2 regions of the Rhizobium sp. 01L410 genome follow, and region 2 is predicted to be linked to the other one. Evidence: riboswitches for the same ligand, from Rfam matches in the RefSeq annotation. Region 2 holds a riboswitch; the other holds the start of a gene.

Region 1 (11,950 bases), on a different contig from region 2:
CGGTGACGATATCGATCTTCTTCTTTTCCTTGGCGACGGCCTGGACGGCGAGCGCCACCGAGGATGTCGTGAGCTCCATGATCGCATCCACCTGCTCGGTATCATACCACTGGCGGGCAATATTGGAGGCGACGTCAGGCTTGTTCTGATGGTCGGCATCGACGATCTCGATCGGCATATCGAGCACCTTGCCGCCGAAATCCTCGACCGCCATCTTGGCGGCCTCGACAGAAGATTTGCCGCCGAAATCGGCATAGACGCCGGACTGATCGTTCAGAATGCCGATCTTGACCTTACCGTCGGACACCGCCCCGCTTTGGGCGAAAACGGCTGTGCTGCTTGCCAGAAGAAATGCAAGTGACGCAATGAAGCTCTTTCGCATAAGTCTCTCCTCCCAGAGATTGGCAGATCGCGATCTGTTCAAATTTGACGAGCCACCCTCCTCAAGGCAGCCACTCAACGCCCACGATCACGGAATTTCCACGATGAGGCAACCAGACGTTTACAATTAATTCCAAACAGTATCTGTTCATTTTTGCACAGAACCGTACCGAAAGCGCTGAAACCGGCCTCTCTGCGGCGCATCACGCGCAGCTGCATTAGACCAAAGACTAAGGCCAACACGGACCTTCGATGACCAACTCCTCGCAGTTTACTTGGAACGATCTGCAGTTTTTTCTAGCCGTGGCCAGAACCGGGCAGCTGTCGACTGCGGCGCGGCAGCTCCGGAGCAGTCATGCCACCGTTTCGCGGCGGATCGACCGGTTGGAATTCGCGCTGAAGGTCAAACTCTTCGAGCGCAACCCGCGCGGCTATGTGCTGACGGCGATGGGCAACCGCTTCGTTGATACGGCCGAGAAGATGGAGCAGGAGACGGAGCGGCTGCGGGCCGACCTTGCGACTGGTGCCATGGCGCAGCGCGGCGTGGTGCGGCTGAGTGCTCCCGAAGGGTTTGCGAATTTCTTCTTTGCGACGGTGCTGCCGCAATTTGCCGAACGCCACCCGCATCTGTCGCTGGAACTGGTGACGATCCAGCAGATCATGTCGCTGTCGCGCAAGGAGGCGGATATCAGCGTCATCCTCGACGAGCCGAAGGGCGGACCCTATTATGCCGAGAAACTCACCGACTATCATCTGCAGGTCTATGGCTCGCGAGACTATCTGGCCGCCAACGCCCCGGTCGTCAGCCGTGAGGATCTGCTGTCGCATCCCTTCATCAGCTATATCGAGGAGATGATCTTCGCGCCGGGGCTCGATTATCTCGGTGACGTCCATCCGCGCATCAAGCCGCAATTCCAGAGCTCCAGCATCTTCGCGCAGCTGACGGCGACGCGAAACGGGCTTGGGCTCTGCGTGCTCCCCTATTTCTTCGCCAGCCGCTATCCCGAGCTCGAACGCGTATTGCCTGACGAGGTGGATCTGAACCGCAGCTACTGGATCACCTGCCACCAGGACCAGAAGCAGGCGCCGCGCGTGCGCGCTGTCATCGATTTCCTGCGCGAAGCCGTTACCTGGCCGGATGCGCGCTTCATTCCGCCCTTCGCAACACCGGCCGCCCGTAGGGGCGGCTGACGCCCCGGCAGTCCCGCGAAAACCTGGCGTAGCGGCTTGCGTGCAGCCTGAGGCAGGGTCCATGATGCGCCGTCTTTTCGAGTCCATTTGCCCCATGAATTCAGAACCTGATATTGCCATCATCGGAGCGGGCGCCGCAGGCGTCGGCGCAGCAAGAAGGCTTGCAAAGAGCGGCCTTTCCGTTTCGGTCTTCGAAGCCTTGCCCCGGATCGGCGGCCGCGCCTGGACATTGAACACGCCTGTTGCCGCGATCGATCTCGGCTGCGGCTGGCTGCATTCGGCCGACCGCAATCCCTGGACGCGGATTGCCGAAGAGGCCGGCATTAAGGTCGATAGCAGACCAAGCGCCTGGCACCGGCAGGATCGCGATTTCGGTTTTCCGCGCGCCGAGCGCGATGCCGCCCGCGCTGCCTTTGGCCGCTGGGCCGAGCGCGTTGCCGAGGCACCACCTCCGAGCGACTGTGCCATGGACGCTGTGGAGGCCGGCGAGCCATGGCTTGCCTATATACAGGCGCTGAGCGGGTATATCAGCGGCGATGAGCTGGAGCGCATCTCGGCGGAGGATTATGCCGCCTATGACGAGGCCTCGACGGAGAACAACTGGCGTCTCGAGACCGGCTATGGCGCGCTTGTCGCCGCCACGATGCCGGCGTCGGTGGAGCTGCATCTGGCAACGCCGATCCAGTCGATCTCCGTCGACGGCAGCCGTTTGACGGTGCGGACGGAGCGCGGGACCATCAGGCCGCGAGCACTGGTCATCACCGTTTCCACCAATGTGTTCGCCGGCGATGCCATCGCCATGCCTTCCTCGCTCGACCCGTGGCGCGAGGCCGCATTGCAGCTGCCGCTCGGCAACAACGAAAAGCTCTATTTCGAAATCACCGGCGGTCACTGTTTCGACGACGAAAGCCATGTGATCGGCAATCCGCGCGATCCGAAGACGGCAAGCTACTATATCCGCCCATTCGGCAAGCCCGTCATTGAGGTCTTCCTCGGTGGAAGCGGCGCCCGCGCCGTGGCCGAAAACCCGGAAGCGGCTTTCCCACGTGCAATTGAGGAGCTTTCGACCCTGTTCGGTTCCGGCATTCACAGGGAACTTCGCCCGCTTGCCGCGTCCGAGTGGACCAACACCCCCTCGATCCGTGGTGGCTACAGTCATGCCCTGCCCGGCCATGCAGCGGCACGGCAGGCCTTAGCACGGCCGTTCGACAACCGGATCTTCTTCGCCGGCGAGGCAACCAACCGCACAGATTTTTCGACTGCGCACGGCGCCTATGAAAGCGGGCTTCGGGCCGCCGAAGAAGCGCTGCGGGCGCTCGGCCGGTAGAGCCGTATCCCCCAATTGCAACCGGTAGAGCTTTATGCCACGCTGGCCGTGCCGTTTCGGCATTCGCTGAGGAAGGGGACCCCTCGCATGCTTCTATTTCTTGCATTTTTGATCGGGATCATTGCCGGCCTTCGGGCCATGACCGCACCGGCCGCCGTCGCCTGGGGCGCAGCCCTCGGCTGGTTCGATGTCTCGCAGACGCCGCTTGCCTTCATGGGTTACAAATGGACACCGTGGATCTTCACGGTGCTGGCCGCCGTTGAGCTGATCACCGACCAACTGCCGACCACGCCGAGCCGCAAGGTGCCGATGCAGTTCGGCGCCCGCATCATCATGGGCGCGCTGACCGGCGCCACGATCGGCGCATCCGGCGGCTCTTTGGTGGGCGGCCTGATTGCTGGTATCGTCGGCGCGGTCGTTGGAACGCTCGGCGGTGCAGCCGTGCGCGGCAAGCTTGCTGCCACCTTCGGCAAGGATGCGCCGGCAGCCCTCATCGAGGACGCGATCGCCATTGTCGGCGCGCTCCTGATCGTATCGGCCGTCGCATGAAGACCCTTGACGCCATCTTCATCGGGGCCGGTCAGGCCGGCCCCTTTCTCGCTGCCCGCATGGCCGAGAAGGGCATGAAGGTGGCGCTGATCGAGCGCAAATATCTCGGCGGCACCTGCGTCAATGCCGGCTGCATGCCAACAAAAACGCTGGTCGCCAGTGCCCGCGCCGCGCATGTGGCCCGGACCGGCGGCGACTACGGCGTCAGGATTTCCGGCGCCATTGAGATCGACATGAAGACGGTGCGCAAGCGCGCCGAGACGGTGACCATGAATGCCCGCAACGGCCTGATCGGCTGGTTCTCGGGCATGAAGACCATGGAGGTCATCTATGGTCATGCGAAATTCAGCGGCGCCAAGACCGTCGAGGTGAACGGCGAGACGCTGACCGCGCCGCTGATCTTCCTGAATGTCGGCGCCCGCCCGACCGTTCCGGATTTTCCAGGCCTTGCCGATATCGATTACCTCACCAGCACCTCGATCATCCAGCTCGATACCCTGCCCCGTCATCTCGTGGTGATCGGCGGCAGCTATATCGGCCTTGAATTCGCGCAGATGTACCGCCGCTTCGGCGCCGAGGTGACGGTTATCGAACGCGGCCCGAAGCTCGCCTCCCGCGAGGACGAGGATGTTTCGGATGCGATCGAGGAGATCATCGTTTCCGAAGGCATCACGGTTCACACCGGCGCGGAGAACATCGCTTTCGCCAACGCGGCTGACGGTGTCGCTGTCTCGATTTCCGGCAAGCCGGATATCCAGGCAAGCCATGTGCTCGTCGCCACCGGCCGCACGCCGAATACCGGCGATCTCAGCCTCGAAGCGGCTGGCGTCGCGACCGACAAGCGCGGCTTCATCACCGTCGATGACCGGCTGATGACCAATGTGGACGGCATCTATGCGCTCGGTGACTGCAACGGCCATGGCGCGTTCACGCATACATCCTACAACGATTTCGAGATCGCCGCCGCCAACCTGCTGGATGGCGGCGACCGCAAGGTCTCCAGCCGCATTCCGGCCTACGCGCTCTATATCGACCCGCCGCTCGGCCGCGCCGGCATCACCGAGAAGCAGGCCCGCGCCTCGGGCCGCAAGGTCATGGTCTCCAAACGGCCGATGAGCCGGGTCGGCCGCGCCAACGAACGTGGCGAGACCAAGGGTTTCATGAAGATCGTCGCCGATGCGGAGACCAAGGAAATCCTCGGCGCCGCCTTCCTGGGCATCGAGGGCGACGAGGCGATTCACGGCATCATCGATGCGATGAACGCCGGAACCCGCTATCCGGTGCTGCAATGGTCGGTGCCAATCCATCCGACGGTCTCGGAACTCATTCCGACCATCATCGGCGATCTCAAGCCGGTTTGATCAGACAGGCCATCTGACGCCGTTTCCGGACTTGCATTCTTTCCAATTTTGGATTTACCTCGCCCTGTTCTCAGGGCGGGGTGCAATTCCCCACCGGCGGTATCGGGTTTACGCCCGGAGCCCGCGAGCGCTTCCAGCAATGGAAGGTCAGCAGATCCGGTGAGATGCCGGAGCCGACGGTATAGTCCGGATGGAAGAGAGCATGCAGGCAAGAACCTCTCCAGGGAGAGGTGACTGATGCTGTTCGCCCAAGGGAGAATTGGGCCGCCGCGGCGGCTCGAAGCAACAGCCAGAGATGGCACCCTTGAAAGGCAGAGACATGACAATCGCAACCAAACCGCAGGGTCACCGGATCGCCATCGTGCGTGCCCGCTGGCACGCCGGTATCGTCGATCAATGCGTGAATTCCTTTATCTCGACATGGAAGGCGCAGAGCGCCAACGCGGCGGAGGTCGACGTCTTCGACGTGCCGGGCGCGCTTGAAATCCCGCTCCATGCACAGACGCTGGCCCGGAGCGGCAAGTATGCGGCGATCCTCGGCTGCGCCTTCGTCGTCGACGGCGGCATCTACCGGCACGACTTCGTCGCCGGAACCGTTCTCGACGGCCTGATGCGCGTCCAGCTCGATACCAATGTACCGGTGCTGTCGGCGGTGCTGACGCCGCATCACTTCCAGGAAAGCGAAGCGCATATCGAGTTCTTCATGAACCACTTCGTCATCAAGGGTCAGGAAGCGGCCAATGCGTGCCGGGCGATCCTTGAGGCCCGCAGCAATCTCGCGGTCGCTGCACTCTGATATGGCAATGCGCCGGAGAACCATTCCGGCGCATTGATCACTTCGCCGTAAAACGGGGCGCCTTGGCGCGTTCCGTAGCCGGCGCCGTACTGGTCAGCATCTGGCCGTGAAAACGGCTGAGCTGGCCGGTGACGTCGGCGATTTCGCTTTCGACACGCGCCGCGTCCCAAAACAAAGCGGCGGCTGCGATGCCGGCGATTTCCCGCAACCCCTCGATCGTCAGGCGCCCCTCGATTGCCAGCGTCGTGCGGCGAAGCACGATATCAGCGACATGAACGATAAGTTCGTTGCGGGTGATCCAGTCGATTTCCTTGAAGCTGTGCTGTGGCGCACCGGTCAGCCTGGTATCGTCGGAATGAACGGAAGCGGATGTGAGGATCGCCGCGGTCGTCGTGCCGTACCGGCTCAGCAATTCGTCGGCACGCTCGATCGTCACTCCACCCTTGGCTGCCAGATCCTTGATCCAGTGACCGCGCTTCTCGCCATTGGCGGGGAAGCCCTTGCCGCCGCCGATCGCAAGGTAGCGGGTCGATGCGCTGCGGTTCCGCTGCAGGCGCGAGAGAACGGTATCGGCAACCTCCTCGGCGAAACCCCGGAACGTCGTCCACTTACCGCCAACCAGCGAGACGATCGGGAACGGGCGGTTGCCTTCGGGTTCCTTTACCGGTGCGGAATGGTCGCGGCTGATGAGGCCCGGCGCCGTCGCATCCGATGCCGGGAGCGGGCGGATGCCGCTATAGCTGTAGACGATCTGATCGCGGTCGAAGCGCAGCGTCGGCAGCAACGAACGGACGCTTTCGAGGAAATAGTCGGTCTCCGGTTCCTCGCAGCGAACGTCATCTGGATTATCGGCTGGAATATCGGTCGAGCCGACCAACGCCAGGCCGAGGTAGCTGTAGACCAGGCAGATGCGGCCATCGTCGGCTTCGAAATAGATCATGTGGCCGTTCAGGCTGCGTACCAGTTCAGGATGATCGAGCAGGATATGCGAGCCCTTGGTGCCGCCGATCATCTTCGAGGGCGCGCCGAGTGCGGCGTTGACATGATCGATCCAGGGACCGGCGGCGTTGACGACCAGCTTCGGCTTTACCGCGAACTCGCGGCCATCGGCCTGCCGGAATGTCAGCGATCCGCCTGAGACCGTTTCCATCGTGGTGAAATTGGCAGCCAGACTTTTCGGATTGGCATCGAGGCCATCGCGCACGAGTTCATAGACCAGCCGCTCAGGCCGGCTGATCTTGGCGTCATAATAGATACCGCCGGCGACGATCGCTGGCGTCACATGCGGCATTTCCTTGCGGGCCTGCTTCTTCAGGATCAGCCGGTGCTTCGGCATCACCTGATCGCGGGAGCCGAAGAAGTCGTAGAGCCGCAGGCCGATCTTGATCAGCACCGCACCGCGGCTGCGCGGCGCCGTCTTGGAACCAAAGAGCGTGCGGATCGCCGCCCAGATGCCGCGTGTCCAGGAAAAGACCGGGATGAAGGTCGGCAGCGGCTCGACGCAGTGCGGCGCGTTCTTGAGCAGCAGATTGCGCTCCAGCGTCGATTGCGCGACGAGGCCGAATTCGCCGGTCTCCAGATATTTCAGCCCGCCATGGATGAGCCGCGACGGTGCAGCACTCGTGCCCGAACCGAAATCGGCCTTATCGACGATAAGGCAATTGACGCCCTGCACCGAGAGATCGCGAAACAGCCCGGCGCCATTGATGCCCGCGCCGATGATGAGAACGTCGATATCGCCCTCGCCGAGATCGGAGAAGCGCTGCTGCAGGTCGGCTGTCATGATGTCATCGTCCTAAATCGCCCGCCGCAGCAGGCATCATTCATTTCAGTTCACGGCCTGATCAGGCGCAAGCGCCGCGATCTTCGGCCAGAGCGGCGTCATGGCATCGGCGATTTCGCGAAATACCTGGTAACGCTTCTCGTAGTCGGCGCTGCGCGCCGGGTCCGGCTGGCAGGTTTTCTCGATGCTTGCGGTATCGCGCGGATCGCTCTGCGGATCGGCATAGATCCCGGCGCCCGATCCGGCGCAGAGCGCTGCACCCCAGGCCGCCGCTTCGTCGGTTTCAGTCACGGTGACAGGCATGCCGAGGATATCGGCAAACATCTGCACGACAGCGGGATTGCGCGAGATGCCGCCTGCCAGACGCGCCCGGTCAAATGAGAACCCGTCGCGGAGCGCATCGACATGGATGCGGTGGTTGAACGCAATCCCCTCAAGCACGGCGCGAAGCATGTCGCCGCGATCGTGCCAGCCGCCGAGCCCGAAGAACCCGGCGCTCGCCTCCGCGCCATAGGGCGAGCCGAAAAGATAGGGATGAAACAGGGCGGTCGAGGGCCGCTGGAATGCCGCATCGATCTCCGGGGCAAGTAACGCGTGTACGGAGCGGCCGCTCGCCTCGCCCTCCTGCCGCTTGGCAGCGCAGAGCTTGTCGAGAAACCAGTCGTAATTGGCCGTCGACGCCGGCGAGATCGACATGCTGTTCCAGATGCCGGGCGCAATGCCGTTGCGGCAAAACCAGCGCCTGTCGACTCGCGGTTCGGACGATAGCGTCTCGTTGATCGAGTAGGTGCCGGCGATGATGGCGACGACGCCTTTGCCGTATCCCCCGGCGCCGAGCGCCGAGGCGGTGACATCATGCAGACCCGCCATAACGGGCGTGCCTTCAGCAAGACCAGTCAGATTTGCGGCCTCGCGCGTCACCCGGCCGACGATCTGGTCGGAACGTGAAGCCGGCGGCAAGGCGTGAACGAGCTTCTGCAGACCGAAGAGCCGTAGCGCGTCCTGACTGTAGTCCTGTGTCTTCACGTCGGTGAAAGAGGTGCTGGACTCGGTTCGATCCGTGCCGATGATCCCCGTCAGGCAGAAGCGCAGCCAGTCCTTGCAGCTGATGAAATGGCCGATGCGCTTATAGCGCTCGGGCTCCATCTCGCCGATCCAGGCGAGCAGCGCCGAGGGTGCGGAGACATGCGGGATTTGGCCCGTCAGTTCGATGGCGCGCTGGGCGACATCGCCGTCGGTCCATTCGTTGACGATCGGCCCTGCCCGGCTGTCGAGCGACAGGATGGCGCGGCCAAGCGGCTGCTGATCCTCGTCGAGCAGATAGATGCCGTCGCCATGCGCGGTGGCGGCTATACCCTGGATATCGCTTGCGGGGCGCTTGCTGAGCGCGATCGCCTCGCGGATCGCATCGGCCGTTGCCGTCCAGAGTTCGCCCATGTCGCGCTCGATATGGCGCGCCTTGGGAATGAACTGCGTGACGCGGCGCCTGCTGACTGCGAGCGGCGTGCCGTCAATGTCGAAAATGACGGCCTTGGTGACCGTCAGGCCACTATCGATCCCGAGCAGACTCGGCATTCGCCTTCCTCACTGTCAGCAACCGGTGGCCGGGTTACGAGCGCCCTCCGGCGCTCTTGGCGACCACCACGTTGATATCCTTGGACCGCATGCGGTCGATGTGCACGGCGTCGGTCTTGTCGTCGACGATGACGCCGTCGAACTCGTCCAATGCTGCGAAACTATGGAGTGCCCGCCGTTCGAACTTGGTGTGATCGGCAAGCAGGATCCGTTTGACGGAACAGTCGAACATGGCGCGCTTGGTATCGACAGTCTCCGGCGACTGGTGCAGCACCGTGCCGTCGCTGATCGCCGACATGGAGATGAAGGCGATATCCGCCCGCAGCCCCTTGATTTCGCTGATCGTCATCCGGCCCATGAAGGCGTTGCACCAGTTGTAATACTGGCCGCCGAGCGCCAGCAGCGTCACGTCATGCATGCCCGTCAGCGCGTTCATCAGCGTCAGCGAATTGGTGATCGCGGTGACAGGCACCTTCGACGGCAAGTGCGCCGCCATCTGCAGAACCGTCGTCGAATCGTCGAAGAAGATCGCCTGCCCGGGCTCGACGAATTGCATCGCTGCCTCCGCAATCAGCTTCTTCTCCGTTGCCTGCCGGTTCGAGCGATAGACGTCGCTCGATTCGATCAGGTTCGTCGCCGCGGCGGTAACGATGCCGCGCGTCTTGCGGAAAAGCCCACGGCTCACGAGTTCATCGACATCGCGATGGGCCGTCATCAGGCTGATCCCGAAACGATCCGTCAGGTCTTCGATCCGCATCGAGCCTTCATTCATCACGGCCTCCGCGATCATGCGGCGGCGCGCGATCTGGCGCGTCTGCCGGCTGTCGCTTGTCAGCTCTTCCAACAGATCTTCGCCCTGGCTCGTCTTCTGTGTCACGGGGTCACCCTTGTCGCTGAATTCTGGATCCCAGCTTCGTACAGTGATTGCCACGCCAAGGCAAAAAGGTGAAACGGAACGGGCGGTTGCGGCCGCGGGCACCATTTCAGGCATTGCGGAAGCCGGGCGGGTGGATGCCGCCCGGCTCTGAAAGAGCGCCCTGCCGGGCGCCCCTTCGATGTTACTGCGACAGGACGAACGGGCCGGTATACTTGTCGACATTGTCCTTGGTGATCAGCAGGCAATCGAAGAGCTGCTTTTCGCTCTTGGCGCCGGTGCTGCCATTCTTGATGACATTGTCGGCCTGCTTGACGGCTTCTTCAGAGAAGACGGCAACCGGCTGGAGAACGGTGTACTGCAGTTCGCCGGCCTTGATCGCCGCAACAGCGTCCGGAGAACCGTCGAAACCACCGACCTTGATGTTGGCGAGCTTGCCGGCTTCCTTGAGCGCTGCGATCGCGCCGAGGGCCATTTCATCGTTGCCAGAGATGACGCCGACGATGTCAGGATTTGCCTGCAGCATGGACTGCATCTTGTTGTGACCGTTGGTGCGGTCCCAATCGGCAACTTCCTTAGCAACCTTCTTCAGGTCCGGGTACTGCGACAGCACGGTTTCATAACCGTTCGAACGCGTTGCGGCGTTGTTGTCGGAGGGAGCGCCGAAGAGTTCGGCATAGTTGCCCTTGTCGCCGACAGCTTCGACCCACTGCTGCGCACCGAGGGCGGCACCCTGGGCGTTGTTGGAAACGAGCTGCGCCTTCGCCAGGCCTTCCTGGTTGATTTCAGCGTTGACGAGGATGACCGGGATACCGGCGGCAACAGCCTTCTTCACCGCACCGACCGAACCGTCGGCATTGGCCGGGTCGAGAATGATCGCGACCGACTTGTTGGTGATTGCCGTGTCGATCAGGTTGCTCTCGGTGTTGGTGTCACCCTTGTGGGCGCTGACCGAAGCCGTGTAGCCGAGCTTTTCGGCAGTGGCCTTGGCAACATTGCCTTCCGTCAGCCAGTAGGGGTTCGACGGATCGTTGACGATGATCGTCATCGCGCCGGCTGCCCAGGCGGACGTTGCGAGAAGCGGTGCGACGGCCGCGGCGGCGAGAAGAATGCGCATGCCTTTTTTAAACATAGTCTCTCTCCCATTAGTGAGCTCAGTTGTGCCGGGAACCGGCGTTGCTTTCCCCAATCGGCCTTCTTGGAACCCCAGCCTGCCGTCGTGGATAAGTTTCAGTCGCAGCCGTCAGGACGATTTGACCCGGCGGCCGTATTGGATGCTGTTCATCAAGACGGCGAGGACGATCACCGCTCCGGTAAAGACCGTCTGCCAGTAGGCGGAGACGCCGATGATCACGAGACCATCCGACAGAAAGCCGATGACGAAGGCGCCGAGCATGGTGCCGCGCACCGTGCCGCGACCGCCGGTGAGGGCCGCGCCGCCGATGACGACGGCAGCAATCGCGGTCAGTTCGTAGGTCGTGCCGGCGGTCGGGCCCGCCGAGGTCAGCTGCGAGGAGAGCACCAGGCCGGCGATCGCGGCGCAGACGCCTGACAGCACATAGACGATGATCTTGACGCGCTTGACCGGAACGCCGGAGAGGTCGGCCGCACGCTCGTTGCCGCCCGATGCATAGAGCCAGCGGCCAAAAGCCGTACGGCTGAGCACGATGCCGCAGACGATGGCGAGCACGGCAAGCACGATGACGCCGATCGGCACACCGCCGAGGCGATTGAAGCCGAGCCAGTCGAAGCCGGTATTGCCAAGCTCCGGACGGCCGCCGAGATTATTGTAGGTCAGACCGTTGGTCATCAACAGCGCGATGCCGCGGGCCACATAGAGAACGCCGAGCGAGGCAACGAAGGCCGGCACCTTGAGATAGGCGACCAGCACGCCGTTGACCGCACCGACCAGGGCGCCGAGCGCGCAGGTCAGCACTACGACGGCCCAGACCGGCGGATAAAGGATGACGCCGAAATAGCTGAGCGTCACGCCCTGCATCAGGAAGCCAGCGATGCAGCCCGCGAGCCCGAGCGTCGAACCGACCGAGAGGTCGATGCCGCCGTTCAGGATGACCAGCAGCATGCCGATCGCCAGAATGCCGAAGATGGCGAC
Region 2 (11,950 bases):
TGTTCCCAATAGAAGGTCGGACAATGCTGGTGCAGCGCCGAATAGACGGCGTTCGGATTGCCGTAGAAAGCCGGATCGCTGCTGTCGAGAGAAACGCGGCGGGTGGCGGGATCGATCGAGAGGAAGGGTGCTATCATCATGGCTTCGAGGCTTAGCGGATTTGCCAGGCCTCGAAAAGATGCATCAATTCGGCTGCGTCAACCGGCGCGGGAAAGCGAGCCCATCCGGCGCAGTGCCTCGACCTGATCGTCGACGGTCGGAACCAGTTCGCCGGCATTCTGGTCCATCTTCGCCGGCGGCGGAGCAGCCGTTTCCTTCTCGCCGAAGATGACGCTGCAATTGCGTCCGGCGCCCTTGGCGGCATAGAGCGCCCGGTCAGCGGCCGAGATCATCTTGTCGACATTGGCCTCGATCGGCGAGGCGATCGCAACACCGATGCTGACGGTTGCCGGAACGATCGCTTCGCCGGTCGAGATCGGCAGGCGGCAGAACTCGGTGCGGATCGACTCGGCCAGCGCTTCGGCTTCCGTCTGGTCGGCAACCGTTGCGAAGGCGGCAAATTCCTCGCCGCCCATGCGGCCGAAGACGTGGTTCGGCACGAATTGGCGGGCGGACAGCGCGAAAGCCGAGAGTACGGCATCGCCGGCCTGGTGGCCGAAGCGGTCGTTGACGCGCTTGAAATGGTCAAGGTCGAAGAGGAGCACTGCCACCTGGCGCTTTTCGTCGAAGGCCTTTTCCTGGATGGCGCCGAAGCGGGCAAACAGGCCGCGGCGGTTCCAGACGCCGGTCAGCGAATCCGTGAGGCTCAACACGCGCAAATGCCTTTCAGAGCGTTCCATGATCATGCGGCAGGTTAGTGCAAAGGCGATCGTCAGCAGGAAGGCGCTCACCATCGCCGCCACGCCGCCGTAATTGGTGGCCTGAGCATCGGTTGGCAAGGTCAGCGCCATCATCAATGCGACGGCAAAGCAGAACACGCCCTGGATGACGAACACGGCAGCCAGCTTGTTGCGCGTTCTTTCCTGGCGCATGTTGCCGGTGGCAACCGCCATGGCGAGCGCGGTCGCACCCGTGGCCGAGGCCAGATTATAGAGGATGACGCGGTTGCCGTAGTCGCCGCCGACCCATGGCAGGAAGACGCCGGCCAGCCAGATCGCCGGCGGCAGCAGCGCCCACCACTCGATCTTCCGGCGGTCGAGCGCCATGAAACCGGCGACCCAAGCGCTTTGCCCGGCCAGTGCCACGGCATTGCCGCCTTCGATAGAGAGAATATTCGGGATTTCACCGCGCAGCGCCACCATGGCAAAGCCCGCGCCGCTGAGCAGAAAGCCGAAGCTCCACAGCAGATAGGCCTTGTTGCGCGTATTATGGCGCCAGGCCATCAGCAGCAGCAAAGCGAGCGTCATGGCCTCCGAGCACCAGATCGCCAATCCTGTCGTAACACTAAACACGGCAATACCCCTTGAAGTCAGGGGCATACTCATCCGCCAATCTTCGCCAGTTGATTAATCGGGGGATCGGTGGCGGGTGATATTCGCGGTTAGGCTTTGCAAAGGGTAAACGTTTGAAAGCACTTGCCGATGGATTAAGCTTCCCTTCATCCTGTCGCCGAGAAAAGCTGTGCGGGTGCTTGCAGGTCACTCGCCGTTAAGCGGCAATTCGCAGATAGACGCTACATCGCAGCACAAGGCTTTTCCACCGGTCCCCTTGCTTCTTAACGTTATCCTTATGCGTGTCTTGAAGTAGAGGGCAGGGACACTCTATGTAGGGATAAGGCATTTTTCTTTGATTCCCGGCCCGGCCGGCAAGACGTTGACAAAGGACGCACATGAGAAATCCAGTCGATACCGCTATGGCCCTCGTGCCGATGGTTGTTGAACAGACCAATCGCGGTGAACGCTCCTACGACATCTACTCCCGCCTACTGAAGGAACGCATCATCTTCCTGACGGGTCCTGTCGAGGATCACATGGCGACGCTCGTCTGCGCCCAGCTTCTCTTCCTCGAGGCCGAAAACCCGAAGAAGGAAATCGCGCTTTACATCAATTCGCCAGGTGGCGTCGTCACCGCCGGCATGGCGATCTACGACACGATGCAGTTCATCAAGCCTGCCGTTTCGACGCTTTGCATCGGCCAGGCCGCTTCGATGGGTTCGTTGCTGCTGTGCGCCGGCGACAAGGACATGCGCTTCGCAACGCCGAACGCCCGCATCATGGTTCACCAGCCGTCCGGCGGTTTCCAGGGCCAGGCTTCGGATATCGAGCGCCATGCACGCGACATCCTGAAGATGAAGCGCCGCCTGAACGAGGTTTATGTCAAGCATACCGGCCGCTCCTACGAGGAAGTCGAAAAGACGCTCGATCGCGATCACTTCATGACCGCTGACGAAGCCCGCGAATGGGGCGTCGTCGACAAGGTTCTGACGTCGCGCACCGAGATGGAAGGCGATGCTGCGGCATAGTGATTAATTGGGATGGTGTTTTCGCTGCCACAGTTCTATCCCAATTGTGATTGAACAAGGGGTTTAATCCCGGAGCGGACACGCTAAGAGTAAGTATTAATGCTATGTTGAATTTTCATGACATAGCATTCGGCATTCGAAGGGGAATTCGTTGCCGCCGGAACTTGAGCGTGTTTGGTTGAGTTCCGGTTCTTACCCCTTGAAGCTAGGCCGGCTGATGCTCCGGTGGCGGAGCGGGCTGGCGGGCCATTGAGTGGACCGCGATTTCACCTTTGAAATGCGGCGTGCTGGAAGGAAAGTGAAATGAGCAAGGTCAGCGGCAGCAACGGCGGCGACTCCAAAAATACCCTGTACTGCTCCTTCTGCGGAAAGAGCCAGCACGAAGTCCGGAAGCTGATTGCCGGACCGACGGTTTTCATCTGCGATGAATGCGTCGAATTGTGCATGGACATCATTCGCGAGGAGAACAAGTCCTCGATGGTCAAGTCCCGCGACGGCGTTCCGACGCCCCAGGACATCATCAAGGTTCTCGACGAATACGTCATCGGCCAGCGCCAGGCGAAGAAGATCCTGTCGGTTGCCGTTCACAATCATTACAAGCGCCTCGCGCATGCGACCAAGAACGGCGAAATCGAGCTGGCGAAGTCGAACATCATGCTGGTCGGCCCGACCGGCTGCGGCAAGACCTACCTTGCCCAGACGCTCGCCCGCATCATCGACGTTCCCTTCACGATGGCCGATGCGACGACGCTGACGGAAGCCGGCTATGTCGGTGAAGACGTCGAAAACATCATCCTGAAGCTGCTGCAGTCTGCCGACTACAATGTCGAGCGCGCTCAGCGCGGTATCGTCTATATCGACGAAGTCGACAAGATTTCCCGCAAGTCGGACAATCCTTCGATCACCCGCGACGTGTCGGGCGAGGGCGTCCAGCAGGCGCTTCTGAAGATCATGGAAGGCACCGTTGCCTCGGTACCGCCGCAGGGCGGCCGCAAGCATCCTCAGCAGGAATTCCTGCAGGTCGATACCACGAACATCCTGTTCATCTGCGGTGGCGCTTTCGCCGGCCTCGACAAGATCATCTCCGCCCGTGGCGAGAAGACCTCGATCGGCTTCGGCGCCAGTGTCAAGGCGCAGGATGACCGCCGCGTCGGCGAAGTGCTGCGCGAGCTCGAGCCAGAGGATCTGGTCAAGTTTGGCCTGATCCCCGAGTTCATCGGCCGTCTGCCGGTTCTGGCGACGCTTGAGGACCTGGACGAGGACGCGCTGATCCAGATCCTGTCGGAGCCGAAGAACGCGCTCATCAAGCAGTATCAGCGCCTGTTCGAGATGGAAGACGTGGAACTGACATTCCACGAGGATGCCCTTCGCGAAATCGCCCGCAAGGCGATCGTCCGCAAGACTGGCGCCCGCGGCCTTCGCTCGATCATGGAAAAGATCCTGCTCGACACGATGTTCGAACTGCCGGCGCTGGAAGGTGTCCGCGAAGTGGTCATCTCCGAGGAAGTGGCGCGCGGCTCGGCCCGCCCGCTCTACATCTACGCTGACCGTCAGGACGAGAAGGCCAACGCTTCTGCCTGATAGTCGTAGACGGCATGGTTAGATTTAGGGGCTTGCCTGCGGCGAGCCCCTTTCTATTTTGTGAACCGGGAGCCCTCCTGTTAATTATTGCAGAAGAAGCTTGAAAACGCTGTTCCTGACGTTGCGGAATGCGGCGTCCCCGGCAATGATGGAATGATTCCGTAGCGTGTTTTCCGGCCCAGTATTTTAGCCGGTTCGGAATTGGTAAGCGCCACTACAGTTACACGCGTCATAGTGTGGGCGTTCCTTTGTAATAAGTCTGTCACAAGCAGGGAGCGCGAGCGTTGGCGTGGCTTGAAAAGGGTAAGAAGAACCTCCACTTGTAACCCAAGTGAGAGTGCCGGCCGGGTCCCAAGCGGCCGCGCCAGAGAGCCCGGAAACGGGACGATGGAAAGGAATAAGAAATGACGAAGAAAACGTCTGTAGCGAGCAGTGTTGCCTATCCTGTTTTGCCTCTGCGCGACATCGTAGTCTTCCCACATATGATCGTGCCGCTGTTCGTCGGCCGCGAGAAGTCGATCCGTGCGCTTGAAGAAGTCATGGGCTCCGACAAGCAGATCATGCTCGTAACCCAGATCAACGCCAGCGACGACGATCCGGATCCGTCCGCGATCCACAATGTCGGCACCGTGGCCAATGTTCTGCAGTTGCTGAAGCTCCCCGACGGCACCGTCAAGGTTCTGGTCGAAGGCCGCGCGCGCGCCGAGATCGATGCCTATACGGCCCGCGAAGATTTCTACGAAGCCCTCGGCCATGTGCTCGAAGAGCCGCATGACGATCCGGTCGAGCTGGAAGCGCTGTCGCGCTCCGTCGTCTCGGAATTCGAGAGCTACGTGAAGCTCAACAAGAAGATCTCTCCTGAAGTCGTTGGCGCTGCCAGCCAGATCGACGACTACTCGAAGCTTGCCGATACGGTCGCATCGCATCTGTCGATCAAGATCACCGAGAAGCAGGAGATGCTGGAAACCACCAGCGTCAAGGCTCGCCTCGAAAAGGCGCTCGGCTTCATGGAAGGTGAGATTTCGGTTCTCCAGGTCGAGAAGCGCATCCGCTCGCGCGTCAAGCGCCAGATGGAGAAGACCCAGCGCGAATACTATCTGAACGAACAGATGAAGGCGATCCAGAAGGAGCTTGGCGACGGCGAGGAAGGCCGCGACGAGATGGCCGAACTGGAAGAGCGCATCTCCAAGACCAAGCTTTCCAAGGAAGCCAAGGAAAAGGCTGACGCCGAGCTGAAGAAGCTGCGCCAGATGAGCCCGATGTCGGCCGAAGCCACCGTCGTGCGCAACTATCTGGACTGGCTGCTCGGCATTCCCTGGGGCAAGAAGTCGAAGATCAAGTCCGATCTCAACAATGCCGAGAAGATCCTCGAAGCCGATCACTTCGGTCTCGACAAGGTCAAGGAACGCATCGTCGAGTATCTGGCAGTGCAGGCCCGTGCCACAAAGATCAAGGGTCCGATCTTGTGCCTCGTCGGCCCTCCGGGCGTCGGCAAGACCTCGCTCGCCCAGTCGATCGCCAAGGCGACCGGCCGCGAATACGTGCGCATGGCGCTCGGCGGCGTTCGTGACGAAGCTGAAATCCGCGGTCACCGCCGCACCTATATCGGCTCGATGCCCGGCAAGGTCATCCAGTCGATGAAGAAGGCGAAGAAGTCCAACCCGCTCTTCCTGCTCGATGAAATCGACAAGATGGGCCAGGATTTCCGCGGCGATCCGTCTTCGGCTCTGCTCGAAGTGCTCGATCCGGCGCAGAATTCGACCTTCATGGACCACTACCTGGAAGTTGAATACGACCTTTCGGATGTGATGTTCATCACCACGGCGAACACACTGAATATCCCTGCGCCCCTGATGGACCGCATGGAAGTCATCCGTATCGCCGGATATACCGAAGACGAGAAGCGCGAAATCGCCAAGCGGCACCTCCTGCCGAAGGCCATCAAGGAACATGCGCTGCAGCCGCATGAATTCTCGGTCAGCGACGATGCCCTGATGGCGATCAGCCAGCAGTACACCCGCGAAGCCGGTGTTCGTAACTTCGAACGCGAACTGATGAAGCTCGCCCGCAAGGCGGTCACCGAGATCATCAAGGGCAAGACGAAGTCGGTTCATGTGACGGCTGAAAACATCGACACCTATCTGGGCGTCCCGCGCTTCCGCCATGGCGAAGCCGAACGCGAAGATCAGGTCGGTGTTGTCACCGGTCTCGCATGGACCGAGGTCGGCGGCGAACTGCTGACGATCGAAGGCGTGATGATGCCGGGCAAGGGCCGCATGACGGTCACCGGCAATCTGAAGGAAGTGATGAAGGAGTCGATTTCGGCTGCTGCATCCTACGTCCGCTCACGCGCCGTCGATTTCGGCATCGAGCCCCCGCGCTTCGACAAGTCGGACATTCACGTCCACGTGCCTGAGGGCGCGACACCGAAGGATGGCCCGTCGGCCGGCGTGGCGATGGCAACCGCGATCGTCTCGATCATGACCGGTATCCCGGTCGACAAGAACGTGGCGATGACGGGTGAAATCACCCTGCGCGGCCGTGTCCTGCCGATCGGCGGTCTGAAGGAAAAGCTGCTCGCAGCGCTTCGCGGCGGCATCAAGAAGGTGCTCATCCCGGAAGAGAACGCCAAGGATCTGGCGGAGATTCCGGATAACGTGAAGAACAACATGGAGATCATCCCGGTATCCCGCATGGGCGAGGTGATCAAGCATGCTCTGATCCGCAGGCCGGAGCCGATCGAGTGGGATGGAACGGTTGAAACGCCGGTCATCGCAACGGTCGAAGGGCTTGACGACACAGGTGCTGGCATCGCTCATTGAGCGGCATTCGCCACATTTATGTCAAATTGCTGCAAATCCCCGAAAAGGCTGGCGTAAATCGCCAGCCTTTTTTGTGAAAACCTTATGGAGGTGCTTGCTTTTCCTTGATTTGCAGGGCTTTTGGGTTGCGGCGGGCCTGATGAAACCTATTCTGTGCCTGGCTTACAGATTGAGTCGTTTCAAACCATTGAAAGGGGTGGAAACATGAACAAGAATGAACTCGTGTCCGCAGTTGCTGAAAAAGCTGGCCTGACCAAGGCAGACGCTGCCTCTGCTGTCGACGCTGTTTTCGACGTTGTCCAGGGCGAACTGAAGAGCAAGGGTGACGTACGTCTCGCTGGCTTCGGCAGCTTCACCGTTTCTCATCGCGCTGCCACCAAGGGCCGCAATCCGTCCACCGGCGCTGAAGTCAATATTCCGGCTCGCAACGTGCCGAAGTTCACGCCCGGCAAGGGCCTGAAGGATGCCGTAAACGGCTAATCCGGTTTTGCTTGGCCGCCGGATAACGAGACCGGCAGGCGGAGTTTTGAAGGGTTCGGCGATAGCCGGACCCTTTTTGCATTGCAGGCGGAAGACCTTTGAACTACGGATCGGTTGTTCTCAGGGCGGGGTGAAAGTCCCCACCGGCGGTAAGGGCCTCGGTCCAAGCCCGCGAGCGCTTTGTCCCAAAGGGGCAGGGGTCAGCAGATCCGGTGCGATTCCGGAGCCGACGGTATAGTCCGGATGAAAGAGAATGATCGCGAGCCGTATGCGGGGCAGGGTCTGCCCGGCAGCCGTCCTGCGCTCATGCGTCCTGATTTGTGTTGGTCCCTTTCTGGATGAAAGACATGAATCAGACTTCCCTCAGCTTTTCCTCGTCGCGTGCGATGGCCGGTGCCGCCTTCATGGTGCTGGCGGGCATCGCCTTTTCCATTCTGAATGTCGTCACTCAATGGGTGACGATGAAGATGGGCTTTTCCGCTGCGTCGGCCGCCTTCTGGCAATATGCCTTTGCGCTGGTCTTCTCGCTGCCGTTTCTGAAGCGCACTGGTCTGTCGGCCATGCGCACCGCCTATCCCTGGCGCCATATCGTTCGCGTAGCGCTCGCCGCACTCGGCGTCGAGGCCTGGGTTTCCGGTCTCGCTTCGGTGCCAATCTGGCAGGCGATCGCGCTGGTCATGACCTCGCCATTCTTCATCATTCTCGGTGCCCGCCTGTTTCTCGGCGAGCGCGTTGGCCCGGCGCGCTGGGCAGCCACCGCCGCCGGTTTCGCCGGCGCGATGATCATCCTGCAGCCCTGGTCGGATGCCTTCACCTGGGCAGCCCTGCTGCCGATCCTCTCGGCGCTCTTCTGGGGCGCCTCGTCGCTGATTACCAAGAGCCTGACCGGCATCGAGAAGCCCGAAACGATCACTGTCTGGCTGCTGGTGCTGTTGACACCGATCAATGGCGTGCTTGCCGCTGCCGCTGGCTTCGAGTTGCCTGAGGGTTTCACCCTCGCGCTCTTCGTCTTTGCAGGTCTGCTGACGGTCTTTGCGCAATATCTGCTGACGCTCGCCTATACGGTGGCGGATGCCGCCTACGTTCAGCCCTTCGACGATCTGAAGCTGCCGCTCAATGTGCTCGCGGGCTGGCTATTCTTCGGTTATGCGCCGGCAGGTTATCTCTGGCTGGGTGCAGCGCTGATTTTGACGGCTTCGCTGTTCATCATGCGCAACGAGATCAGACGCGAGCGGGCAGGGGTTTGATGCAAAGCGGTGCAAAACGCATCGCCTGTCATCCCTCTGTCATCCGCTTCCCTCAAAACCCCCATGTTTCGATTTTTCGACGCATGGGGGATTTCATGACTATTTCATCGCGCAAGGCAGCGCTCGCTGCCGTGCTTCTGGCTTCCGTTGCCTTTCCGGCAGCTGCCGAGCCTGTTTTCAACCGCATCGCATCTTTTCCGGTCGCCTCGAACTTGCCGGAAGGCAAGGACAAGCTTTCGACGACCTCTGCCGAAATCATCACCGCTACCGATGACGGCAACACGCTTGTCTACAGCGACAGCCCGCTCGGCGCGATCGGCTTCGTCGATATCACCGATGCCAAGGCCCCGAAGGCTCTTGGCGCGCTGATGATGGACGGTGAACCGACGTCGGTCACTTCGACGGCTGGCAAGGCGCTCGTCGCCGTCAACACCAGCGAGAGCAAGGTGAAGCCGTCGGGCCGTCTGGCGATCGTCGATGTTGCCACCAAGAAGATCGAGAATACCTGCGACCTCGGCGGTCAGCCGGACTCGATCGCCCTCAACAAGGACAAGACGCTCGGCACCATCGCCATCGAGAACGAGCGTGACGAAGACGTCAACGACGGCAAGATTCCGCAGATGCCGGCAGGCGATCTGGTGATCTTCGAAGTCAAGGCTGGCGCCGTCGATTGCGGCACCATCAAGCACGTGACGCTGACCGGTCTCTCGGCTGTTGCGCCTGAGGATCCGGAGCCCGAATTCGTCTCCTTCAACAGCCAGGACGAGATCGCCCTGACGCTGCAGGAAAACAACGAGATCGTCATCATCGACGGCAAGACCGGCACCGTGAAGACGCATTTCACCGCCGGCAGCACCGATCTTTCTGGTATCGACACCAAGAAGGACGGCCAGCTGAAGTTCACCGGCGAAGCGAAGGGCGTCCTTCGCGAGCCCGACGCCGTCAAGTGGCTGGACGACAACCGTCTCGTCGTTGCCAACGAAGGCGACTATGAAGGCGGCTCGCGCGGCTTCACCATCTTCGACAAGACGGGCAAGGTTCTCTACGAATCGGGCGCGTCCTTCGAGCGCGCCGTTGCCCATCTCGGCCACTATCCGGAGGGACGCTCCTCCTCGAAGGGCGTCGAGCCTGAAGGTCTGGAAGCTGCCAAATTCGGCGACGACCAGCTGTTCTTCCTGCTCGCCGAGCGCGCCTCCGTCGTCGGCGTCTTCAAGGACACCGGCGCTGATCCGGAACTCCTGCAGATCCTGCCGTCGGGCGTTTCGCCTGAGGGCGCAGTCGCCATCCCGAGCCGCAACCTGTTTGCCACCGCCAACGAAGTCGATCTCGGCGAAGATGGCGGCCCGCGCTCGCACGTCATGATCTATGAGCGTGGTGAAGGCGAGAAGACCTATCCGCAGATCATCTCGGCGGAGAAGGACGGCAACCCGATCGGCTTTGCAGCTCTTTCCGGTCTTGCAGCCGTTCCTGAAAAGGCTGGCCAGCTCTTCGCCGTCTCAGACAGCGTCCTCGGCAACCAGCCGACGATCTACACGATCGACGCCACGAAGAAGCCCGCTCTCATCACTGACGCGCTGACTGTCAAGCGCGATGGTGCGGCTGCCCAGAAGCTCGACATCGAAGGCGTAGCCGTCGACGCCAAGGGCTGGTTCTGGCTGGCGTCGGAAGGCAACAGCGAGAAGCTCACGCCGCACGCTCTCTACCACGTCAACCCGAAGGGCGAGATCAAGGAAGAGATCGCGCTGCCGAAGGAACTGACGGATAACGAGATCCGCTACGGCTTCGAAGGCGTCACGATCGTCGGCTCCGGCGATGACGCAACGCTCTGGATGGCCGTTCAGCGCGAGTGGAAGGACGACGAGAAGGGCTTCGTCAAGCTCGTCTCCTACAATCTGAAGAGCAAGGAATGGGGCGCCGTTCGTTACCCGCTCGACAAGTCTGAAAACGGCTGGGTCGGCCTCTCGGAAATCTCCGCTCATGGCGACAGCGTCTACATCATCGAGCGCGACAACCTGGTCGGCGATGCTGCCAAGCTGAAGAAGCTCTACAAGGTGGCCATCTCCGACCTGAAGCCCGCCAAGCTCGGCGGCGAGCTGCCTGTCGTCAAGAAGGCGGAAGCCCATGACTTCCTCGACGAACTGAAGACGGCAACCAATGGCTACGTCCTCGACAAGCTCGAAGGCTTCGCCTTCGACGCCTCGGGCAAGCCCTACGCCGTCACCGACAACGACGGCGTCAGCGACTCCTCCGGCGAGAGCCTGTTCTTCCCGGTCAACCTGGTTGGCACGAACTGAAACCTATAAAGTGAAATGGAAATGGCCGGGTGAAAGCCCGGCCATTTTGATTTAGGAACGTGGCGCGAGCCAAACAAGACAGTGCCACATTCGACCTTCGACACTTGTTGTCCTAAAGTCGCGGTGACTGTCGCGAACAAGTCCGAGGCGTTCCATGACGGCTTGAGAGCGTAGGTTTTCAGGCGTCGTATAGGCTAGAATCTCTGTCTCCGGAAAAAGCGCGATAGCGTGTTCGAGAGCCGCCCTTGCGCTTTCCGTAGCATAGCCATGTCCCCAATTGTTACGGGTTAAACGCCAGCCGATTTCAAGATGGTGGCCCAACGGATGGTCCGCCTGCTTGCGCGGCATGACACCGGCATAGCCGAGGAAGCTGCCATTCGTACTTTCAATCGCCCAGCGGCCGGTGCCATGTTCTTGTTGGGCTGCATAATAGCGATAGAATTTCAGATCGCTAGCAGCCCGGTCGAGTGGGCCGCCCTGGTCGGCCATCACCATGGCGTCGGCATGCATCGTCGCGAACGCGTCCCGGTGGCACTCGTCCCACTTACGCAGAAGTAGGCGTTGAGTTCTGATCATCGTCTCTGCTGTCTCCCGTTGCCGCTCATGAAAAGGCCGGGCAATAACCCGGCCGTTTCCCATTCAATCCGTGCGAATCCTACCAGCGATGATGCACATGCCGTGCAATCAGCCGCTCGTAGATCTCGCGGGTCGCCGCCATGACGTCGTGGGAGAGCGGCGCGAGGCTGGCAGCCGCTGCGTTGGCCTTGGCCTGTTCGCCGTTGCGGGCGCCGGGGATGACCACGGTGACCGCCTCGTGCACCAGGATCCAGCGCAGTGCGAAGGCTGCCATCGTGGTGCCTTCGGGCACCAGCTTGCGCACCTCCTCCACAGCCTGCAGGCCGACCTCGAAGGGAACGCCGGCGAAGGTCTCGCCGACATCGAAGGCTTCGCCGTTGCGGTTGAAATTGCGGTGGTCGTCGCTGGCGAACTTGGTGTCGCGGGTGATCTTGCCGGACAGCAAGCCGCTGGCCAGCGGTACGCGGGCGATGACCGCGACATTCTTGC

Evidence for each region. A riboswitch is a leader RNA that binds a small molecule or an ion and turns the genes downstream of it on or off. The one in region 2 is predicted to bind FMN.
Region 1: it holds a riboswitch for FMN, as region 2 does, so the genes downstream of both, AC1DV9_RS00865 (6,7-dimethyl-8-ribityllumazine synthase) here and AC1DV9_RS25975 (DMT family transporter) in region 2, are expected to answer to the same signal.

The regions. Positions count from the first base shown of each region.
Region 1 covers NZ_JBFTST010000001.1:182,483-194,432, forward strand. Annotated here, with positions in the region: gene AC1DV9_RS00840 (ABC transporter substrate-binding protein) at 1-382, opposite strand, end outside; gene AC1DV9_RS00845 (LysR family transcriptional regulator) at 634-1,572, shown strand; gene AC1DV9_RS00850 (flavin monoamine oxidase family protein) at 1,637-2,899, shown strand; gene AC1DV9_RS00855 (DUF4126 family protein) at 2,987-3,448, shown strand; gene AC1DV9_RS00860 (FAD-containing oxidoreductase) at 3,445-4,809, shown strand; FMN riboswitch at 4,872-5,015, shown strand; gene AC1DV9_RS00865 (6,7-dimethyl-8-ribityllumazine synthase) at 5,129-5,605, shown strand; gene AC1DV9_RS00870 (glycerol-3-phosphate dehydrogenase/oxidase) at 5,643-7,388, opposite strand; gene AC1DV9_RS00875 (FGGY-family carbohydrate kinase) at 7,434-8,963, opposite strand; gene AC1DV9_RS00880 (DeoR/GlpR family DNA-binding transcription regulator) at 8,998-9,840, opposite strand; gene AC1DV9_RS00885 (substrate-binding domain-containing protein) at 10,022-10,969, opposite strand; gene AC1DV9_RS00890 (ABC transporter permease) at 11,081-11,950, opposite strand, start outside.
Region 2 covers NZ_JBFTST010000015.1:87,659-99,608, reverse strand. Annotated here, with positions in the region: gene AC1DV9_RS26005 (cytochrome P450) at 1-140, opposite strand, end outside; gene AC1DV9_RS26000 (GGDEF domain-containing protein) at 198-1,451, opposite strand; gene clpP (ATP-dependent Clp endopeptidase proteolytic subunit ClpP) at 1,829-2,461, shown strand; gene clpX (ATP-dependent Clp protease ATP-binding subunit ClpX) at 2,765-4,042, shown strand; gene lon (endopeptidase La) at 4,447-6,864, shown strand; gene hupB (DNA-binding protein HupB) at 7,069-7,344, shown strand; FMN riboswitch at 7,457-7,603, shown strand; gene AC1DV9_RS25975 (DMT family transporter) at 7,683-8,591, shown strand; gene AC1DV9_RS25970 (esterase-like activity of phytase family protein) at 8,687-10,885, shown strand; gene AC1DV9_RS25965 (GNAT family N-acetyltransferase) at 10,937-11,461, opposite strand; gene AC1DV9_RS25960 (aldo/keto reductase) at 11,541-11,950, opposite strand, start outside.